Regions from separate parts of the Pseudomonas sp. NPDC089734 genome, predicted to be linked through region 1. Evidence: predicted binding sites of a transcription regulator. Region 1 holds the regulator's gene; the other holds the start of a gene.

What was found. The regulator LexA, encoded in region 1, represses DNA repair genes until DNA is damaged. The targets are predictions, from matches to a motif close to CTGTNTNNNNANACAG.
Region 2: the regulator LexA is predicted to act here: its motif matches at 1,445-1,460, upstream of recN (DNA repair protein RecN).

The regions. Positions count from the first base shown of each region.
Region 1 covers NZ_JBIVGV010000008.1:146,241-149,653, forward strand. Annotated here, with positions in the region: gene topA (type I DNA topoisomerase) at 1-58, shown strand, start outside; gene ACIPY9_RS12975 (DUF6586 family protein) at 187-708, shown strand; gene ACIPY9_RS12980 (hypothetical protein) at 772-1,005, shown strand; gene sulA (SOS-induced cell division inhibitor SulA) at 1,016-1,486, opposite strand; gene lexA (transcriptional repressor LexA) at 1,496-2,104, opposite strand; gene ACIPY9_RS12995 (TetR family transcriptional regulator) at 2,352-3,068, shown strand; gene nagZ (beta-N-acetylhexosaminidase) at 3,177-3,413, shown strand, end outside.
Region 2 covers NZ_JBIVGV010000010.1:66,993-70,405, forward strand. Annotated here, with positions in the region: gene dnaK (molecular chaperone DnaK) at 1-568, opposite strand, end outside; gene grpE (nucleotide exchange factor GrpE) at 671-1,234, opposite strand; gene recN (DNA repair protein RecN) at 1,484-3,157, shown strand; gene fur (ferric iron uptake transcriptional regulator) at 3,209-3,413, opposite strand, start outside.

The DNA of each region.
Region 1 (3,413 bases):
GACCGGCTGGCGTGCGTTCTACGACGGCGGTGTCTGGAAGGTCGAAGACAAACGCTGATTCCAGTGCCCGTCGTGAGGCGGGCCTGGGTGTCACGGTTCGAGAAGCTCTTGGCAGGAGGGGCCTGCCGAGAGCTTTGACGTTTGTCAGTATCCCCGTTTCATCTGACCGTTATGGAGAATGCCGTCATGGCCCATGAACTCTATACCCGCACCAACCAGAAGATTTACTTTGCAGGCCTTGCGCTGGAAGCACTCGGCAAGGCCGAGACAGGGCAGGCCGTGAATGCCCCGGCCTTGCTTCAGGCAGAGCGTGAGTCGGCATTGTTTCATTTGTATGGTGCCTTGCTGGGTCTGTGCCATGAAATCGCCGGTTTCTACCGCTTGCCACAGGCGGGCGCGCCGCGTGCCGAGTTATTGCTGACCCAGGAAACGCTGGACGCCATCGCGATTCCCGAGATGGCCGAGCTGGTCGAACTGGCGCGCTCCAGGGAAACCTGGCTGGCACAGTTGCTGGCGGCCTACAACGCACTGTTCGAGCCGCCTCGTGCTCCAAAAGCCCCGAAGGGTGACGTCACTCAGCCCATGATTGTGGCGGTCAATCTGGATGACGAACCCGAGACAGGGCTGACCAGCAAGGAACTGGAAGGCTGGCGCCAACAACTCAAGAGTCTGGCGATTCGTTTTCGTGAAGGCTTGAGCGAGTGCTAAAACCAATGATCTATAGGCTGGCAGACTGGTACAATGCTCGCCTTTCGCGGAGTATTTGTCCTGATGCCTACCTCTTTTCTTGAAATTGTCGAACTACCTGACGGCCGTATAGAGCTGCGTCGTGCCGATGATGAGGGGGCGTTGGTAACCCTTGATTTTTCGGCGGATGCCAAGTCCTTTCTGCAAGGCCAGCATATCGAGATTGCCAAGGCAATGTTGAGTGTGGGCGTGCAGATGGCCGGACGTCTGGTCGAAGGTGAGCTTGAAAAGGACACCGGCCCTCGCGTTCTGCACTAAGAACCGGTTCTCATCCCAGCCGAATGTTCAGGCTCTGCGCCTCTCCGCTTCTGGCGGCACTGATCAACTGCTGACGAGCTCCGATGCCCAGCGGATTGATCCAGCTGACAACCGTATGACTACGCCCCAGTCGAAGCGCCTCACGCGTCAGCTCCAGTGCGGTTTGTGTACCGCGAGGTTGCAGGATCAGGATTCGCTCCCTGTTGAGCCCGGCCTCTCTGAGCCATGTCTGCGTCAGGCTTGAAGGCGGTGCGATCAGTGTCAGCCAGCGGTCGCTGGTGTCCTGACTCAATTCCCGAAGGATGGGTGCGAGGAGGTTGAGGCAGTTCCCGGCAGCGCCACGCAATGCCAGCTCACTGAAAGCTTCTGGCTCGTTGCTCCAGGTTTCTTCGGCTACATGGACAAGCATCGGAGCGATGGGCTGGGCCAGGAACGCCTCGAACAATGGCAATTGCGTGTGCGGTGCTTGATGGAACTGCATAACGTCTCCTTATCGGCGAATGACGCCAACGCTCAGACCTTCGATGACCAGATCCTGATTCTTGAGGTCGACTTCGATCGGTGCGAACTCGGGGTTCTCGGCAATCAGCCAGACCTTGCTGCCTTCACGCTTGAAGCGCTTTACCGTGACCTCGTCACCGATGCGTGCAACGACGATCTGGCCGTTGCGGGCCTCGCGGGTGGTGTGCACGGCCAGCAGGTCGCCATCCAGGATGCCGATATCCTTCATGCTCATGCCGTGTACCCGAAGCAGGTAGTCGGCGCTGGGGTGAAAGAAGGTCGGGTTGATATTGCAGGACTCTTCGATATGCTGTTGGGCCAGGATCGGGGCACCGGCAGCGACGCGGCCAATGATGGGCAGGCTGTTTTCGTCTGCCTTGACCTCGAAGTCGGGAATGCGAATGCCGCGTGATGCGCCGGGCGTCATTTCAATGGCGCCTTTGCGGGCAAGAGCCTTGAGATGTTCTTCGGCCGCATTGGGGGATTTGAATCCCAGCTCCTGGGCGATTTCCGCGCGGGTAGGCGGGTAGCCGTTGTCTTCCAGGCAGCGTTTGATGAAGCCCAGAATCTCGGCCTGGCGTGGCGTCAGTTTGATCATGTCGAGCGCTCTGTCTTTTTATACAGTGACTGGGATTATATACAGTAAAGGCTGGTTGGCAATCATCCTTTGCATTCCGGTTGCCAAACGGTCGCGCCGAACGGATCGGCTTCTGGTTGGCATTGAATGCAATCTGTCATTTAAAATCCGGATACGTGACTGTTCGGCCACAATGTGAACGGCCCCGCTTGACAACAGCCCCGGCTGATACGTATGTTTCAAACGTTCGTTTGTTAGGCAGAGAGCCATGGCCCAGTCGGAAACCGTTGAACGCATTCTTGATGCTGCCGAGCAGTTATTCGCAGAAAAAGGCTTTGCAGAAACCTCTCTGCGTCTTATCACGAGCAAGGCTTCGGTCAATCTGGCGGCCGTGAATTATCACTTCGGCTCCAAGAAGGCGCTTATCCAGGCCGTGTTCTCGCGATTTCTCGGGCCGTTCTGCATCAGCCTCGATCGTGAACTCGAGCGGCGTCAGGCGCGTCCCGAGCACAAGCCCAGTCTTGAAGAGCTTCTGGAAATCCTTGTAGAGCAGGCCTTGGCCGTGCAGCCCCGCAGTGGCAACGACCTGTCGATCTTCATGCGTCTGCTGGGACTAGCGTTCAGCCAGAGCCAGGGTCACCTGCGTCGTTATCTGGAAGACATGTACGGCAAGGTGTTCCGCCGCTACATGGTTCTGGTCAATGAAGCCGCTCCCCGTATTCCTCCCATCGAACTGTTCTGGCGCGTGCATTTCATGCTGGGTGCCGCCGCCTTCAGCATGTCGGGCATCAAGGCCTTGCGCGCCATTGCCGAAACCGACTTCGGCGTGAACACCTCCATCGAGCAGGTCATGCGTCTGATGGTGCCGTTTCTGGCGGCGGGCATGCGTGCCGAAACCGGCGTGACCGATAGCGCAATGATCAGTGCGCAGCTCAAGCCGCGTACCAAGAGTTCTTCAAGCGCTCCGGTCGCCCTCAAGGCCTGACGCTATTGTCGGGTACGCCTGCATTGCGCGTGGCTCCAGGATCAAGCACCATGCCTTCCCATTGAAGAATTGGTAATGGTGCTAAGGGTTTTTTCTATGAGTTCTGGCCTGCAAGGCTCCCTGATGGTCGATGTCGCCGGTACCTGGCTGACCGCCGAAGACCGTCAGTTTCTGCGTCAGCCCGAAGTGGGCGGTTTGATCATCTTTGCCCGTAATATCGAGCACCCGCGCCAGGTGCGCGAGTTGAGCGCGGCCATTCGTGCCATTCGTCCTGACCTGCTGTTGGCAGTGGATCAGGAGGGAGGCCGGGTTCAGCGGTTGCGTCAGGGGTTCGTGCGTTTGCCT
Region 2 (3,413 bases), on a different contig from region 1:
CAGTGTGGTCGCCCTTCGCCTTGTCCATACCGTAAGCCAGAGCGGCTGCGGTAGGTTCGTTGATGATACGTTTTACATCCAGCCCCGCGATGCGACCGGCATCCTTGGTAGCCTGACGCTGGCTGTCGTTGAAGTAGGCCGGAACGGTGATGACCGCTTCGGTGACCGCTTCGCCGAGGTAGTCTTCGGCGGTCTTCTTCATCTTCTTCAGGATTTCGGCAGAAATCTGAGGAGGCGCCATTTTCTGGCCATTGACTTCAACCCATGCGTCGCCGTTGTCAGCCTTGGCGATCTTGTACGGGACCATCTGGATGTCTTTCTGGACGACTTCTTCCTCGAAGCGACGACCGATCAGACGCTTTACTGCGTACAGGGTGTTGTGCGGGTTGGTCACAGCCTGGCGCTTGGCAGACTGACCGACCAGGATTTCGCCGTCGTTGGCGTAAGCAATGATCGAAGGGGTGGTACGAGCGCCTTCGGCGTTCTCGATAACCTTGACGTTGCCGTTTTCCAGAATAGAGACGCAGGAGTTGGTAGTCCCCAGGTCAATACCGATAATCTTGCCCATCTTTGACTCTCCCGAAACTTTGATTTGGTTGCCGCAACTGCGTTTACAAATTGCGGTAGCTCTTAAACGCTTGGCCTATAAATGGGGGCCAGACAGCTGATTTCAAGCCTGCTCATCAATTGATGGCGAAACAGGCGACGGTGCCTTGCTGACCACGACCATGGCCGGGCGCAGCAGGCGACCGTTAAGCTGATAACCCTTCTGGAACACTTTCAGAACGCTGTTCGGCTCGACATCGGCGCTTTCCTGCATGGCCATTGCCTGATGATGCTCGGCATTGAATGGCTGGCCATGTGGGTCGATGGCTTCAAGCTGATAGCGCTTGAGGGTGTCGTTGAACATTTTCAGTGTCAGCTCGATGCCTTCGCGCATCGGACGGATGCTTTCGTCATCCGGGCTGGACAGGTCCAGGCCACGCTCGAGGCTGTCGACGATAGGCAGCAGATCGCCTGCAAACTTCTCAAGCGCAAACTTGTGAGCCTTTTCCACATCCTGTTCTGCACGACGACGTACGTTCTGCAGATCTGCAGCGACTCGCAGGGACTGGTCTTGCGCCGCAGCCAGTTGCTCCTCGAGCACTTGCACACGAGTTGCCAGATCATCACCCGAAGCGGTTTCGCCTGCCGGGTCCTGGGTCTGCGCATCCAGATTCTGTTCGTCAGCCATAGTGTTCTCCTCTCAAAAACGTCCGCGAACCCATCTCGCGCTTCTGCCCCCCTATATGGGAACGGATTTTCAGGCTTCAAGGGCCAGGTACGAGGTATCTGCGTATTGGCTGAAAAAATTTCTACAGCATCGATTACCGCAAGAACTAAAAAACCTCGCCAACCGATCAAATCGAGCTAAGTTCAAGCATTGTCAGCACTGAACAAAACACTGTATAAATAACCAGACAAATCGCTTGGGAGCCACTCCATGCTGGTGCACCTTTCCGTACATAACTACGCCATCGTTGAACACCTCGATCTGGAGCTGGATCGGGGCATGAGCGTAATCACTGGCGAAACCGGTGCCGGCAAGTCGATCATGCTGGACGCCCTGGGCCTGACACTCGGGGACCGCGCCGACAGCGGCGTCGTCCGTCCGGGAGCCGAAAAGGCCGACATCCTGGCCACCTTCGATCTGTCGGATATTCCCGAAGCGCAGAGCTGGCTGAAGGAACGCGACCTGGACAACGACGGCCCCTGCATATTGCGTCGGGTCATCACGGCCGAAGGGCGCTCCCGCGCCTACATCAATGGCACACCCTGCCCGCAAGGCGACCTGAAAGCCCTTGGCGAACTCCTGATCGATATTCACAGCCAGCATGAACATCAGTCGCTGCTGAAAACCGACACCCATCGCCGCCTGCTGGACGAATACGCCGGCGCGACAGACCTGGCCCGTCAGGTCCAGTTGGCCGCCCAGCGCTGGCGCCAGACCCGCCAGGAGCTTGAACGGCTTTCCAACTCCGGCGACGAACAGCGCGCCCGGCATCAACTGCTCAGCTATCAGCTTGAAGAGCTTGAAAGTCTGAGCCTGGGTGAAAACGAGCTGGAACAGCTGGAACAGGAACACAAGCACCTGACCAACGCGGAAAGCCTGCTGAGCATCTGCCGTCAGGTCGTGGAGCAATGCAGCGAGAGCGATTCGGGCAATGTCCTGAACGCCCTGACCGCCAGCCTGAACCGGCTGGGCAGCATCAATAACTCGCCTACCGCCCTGAGCGAAGCCACCGACCTGCTGTCCAGCGCACAGATCCAGATCGAAGAAGCCGTGGGCGAGCTCAACCGTTTCCTGGACCATTTCGACGCAGACCCCGCAAGACTTCAGCAGATCGAGGAGCGCCTGGACACCATCTACACTCTGGCTCGCAAGCACCGCATCCAGCCAACGGAAGTCATCAGCCTCCAACAGAAACTGCTGGATGAAATCGAAACGCTCAACGCCAACGACGAGTCCATCGAGCGCCTTGAATGTGAACTGGCCTCCTTCGCCCGCCACTATCAGGAAAAGGCCAGGGAACTGAGCGACCTGCGTCAGCGCGCATCAGGCGAGCTGGCTCACGCCGTCGAACAGGAAATCCAGCGCCTGGGCATGCCGGGCGGGCGTTTTACCATCGAGCTGAAACCGAATTCAGGCAACGACCTGCTGCCCCACGGCCTTGAACAGGTCGAACTGCTGGTCAGCGCCAACCCCGGGCAACCGCTCAAGGCTCTGGCCAAGGTCGCGTCGGGCGGCGAGCTGTCACGCATCAGCCTGGCCATCCAGGTCATCACCGCACAAACATCGCGAGTGCCGACCCTGGTATTCGACGAAGTGGATGTGGGGATCGGCGGCCCGACAGCAGAAATTGTCGGCCAGTTGTTACGTCGCCTGGGGGAGCGCGGGCAAGTCATGACCGTCACCCACCTTCCGCAAGTTGCAGCACAGGGCCATCAACATCTGTTCGTCCACAAGGTACGAGGCCAGGATGCAACCCGCACCGCCGTCTCAAAACTGAACAAGAATGAACGTATAGAAGAAGTGGCGCGCATGCTTGGCGGTATAGACCTGACCAAAGAGTCTCTGGCTCACGCGAAGAAAATGGTCGTGACCGCCAAAAACTGACCCGCCAAAAAGCACAAAGGCGACCCTGAGGTCGCCTTTGTCGTCGCAGGCTTACGCCTTTTTGTTACGCACGTAGAGCACAAGATTGTGATCTACCAGATCGTAACCGTGTCTCTCGACGATCGCTTTTTGAAGCTTCTCGATTTCCTCATCGAAGAACTCGATCACTTCGCCGGACTCCACATTGACCATATGGTCATGGTGGCCGCCATCGGCCAGTTCAAACACAGCATGACCGCCGTCGAAATTGTGGCGA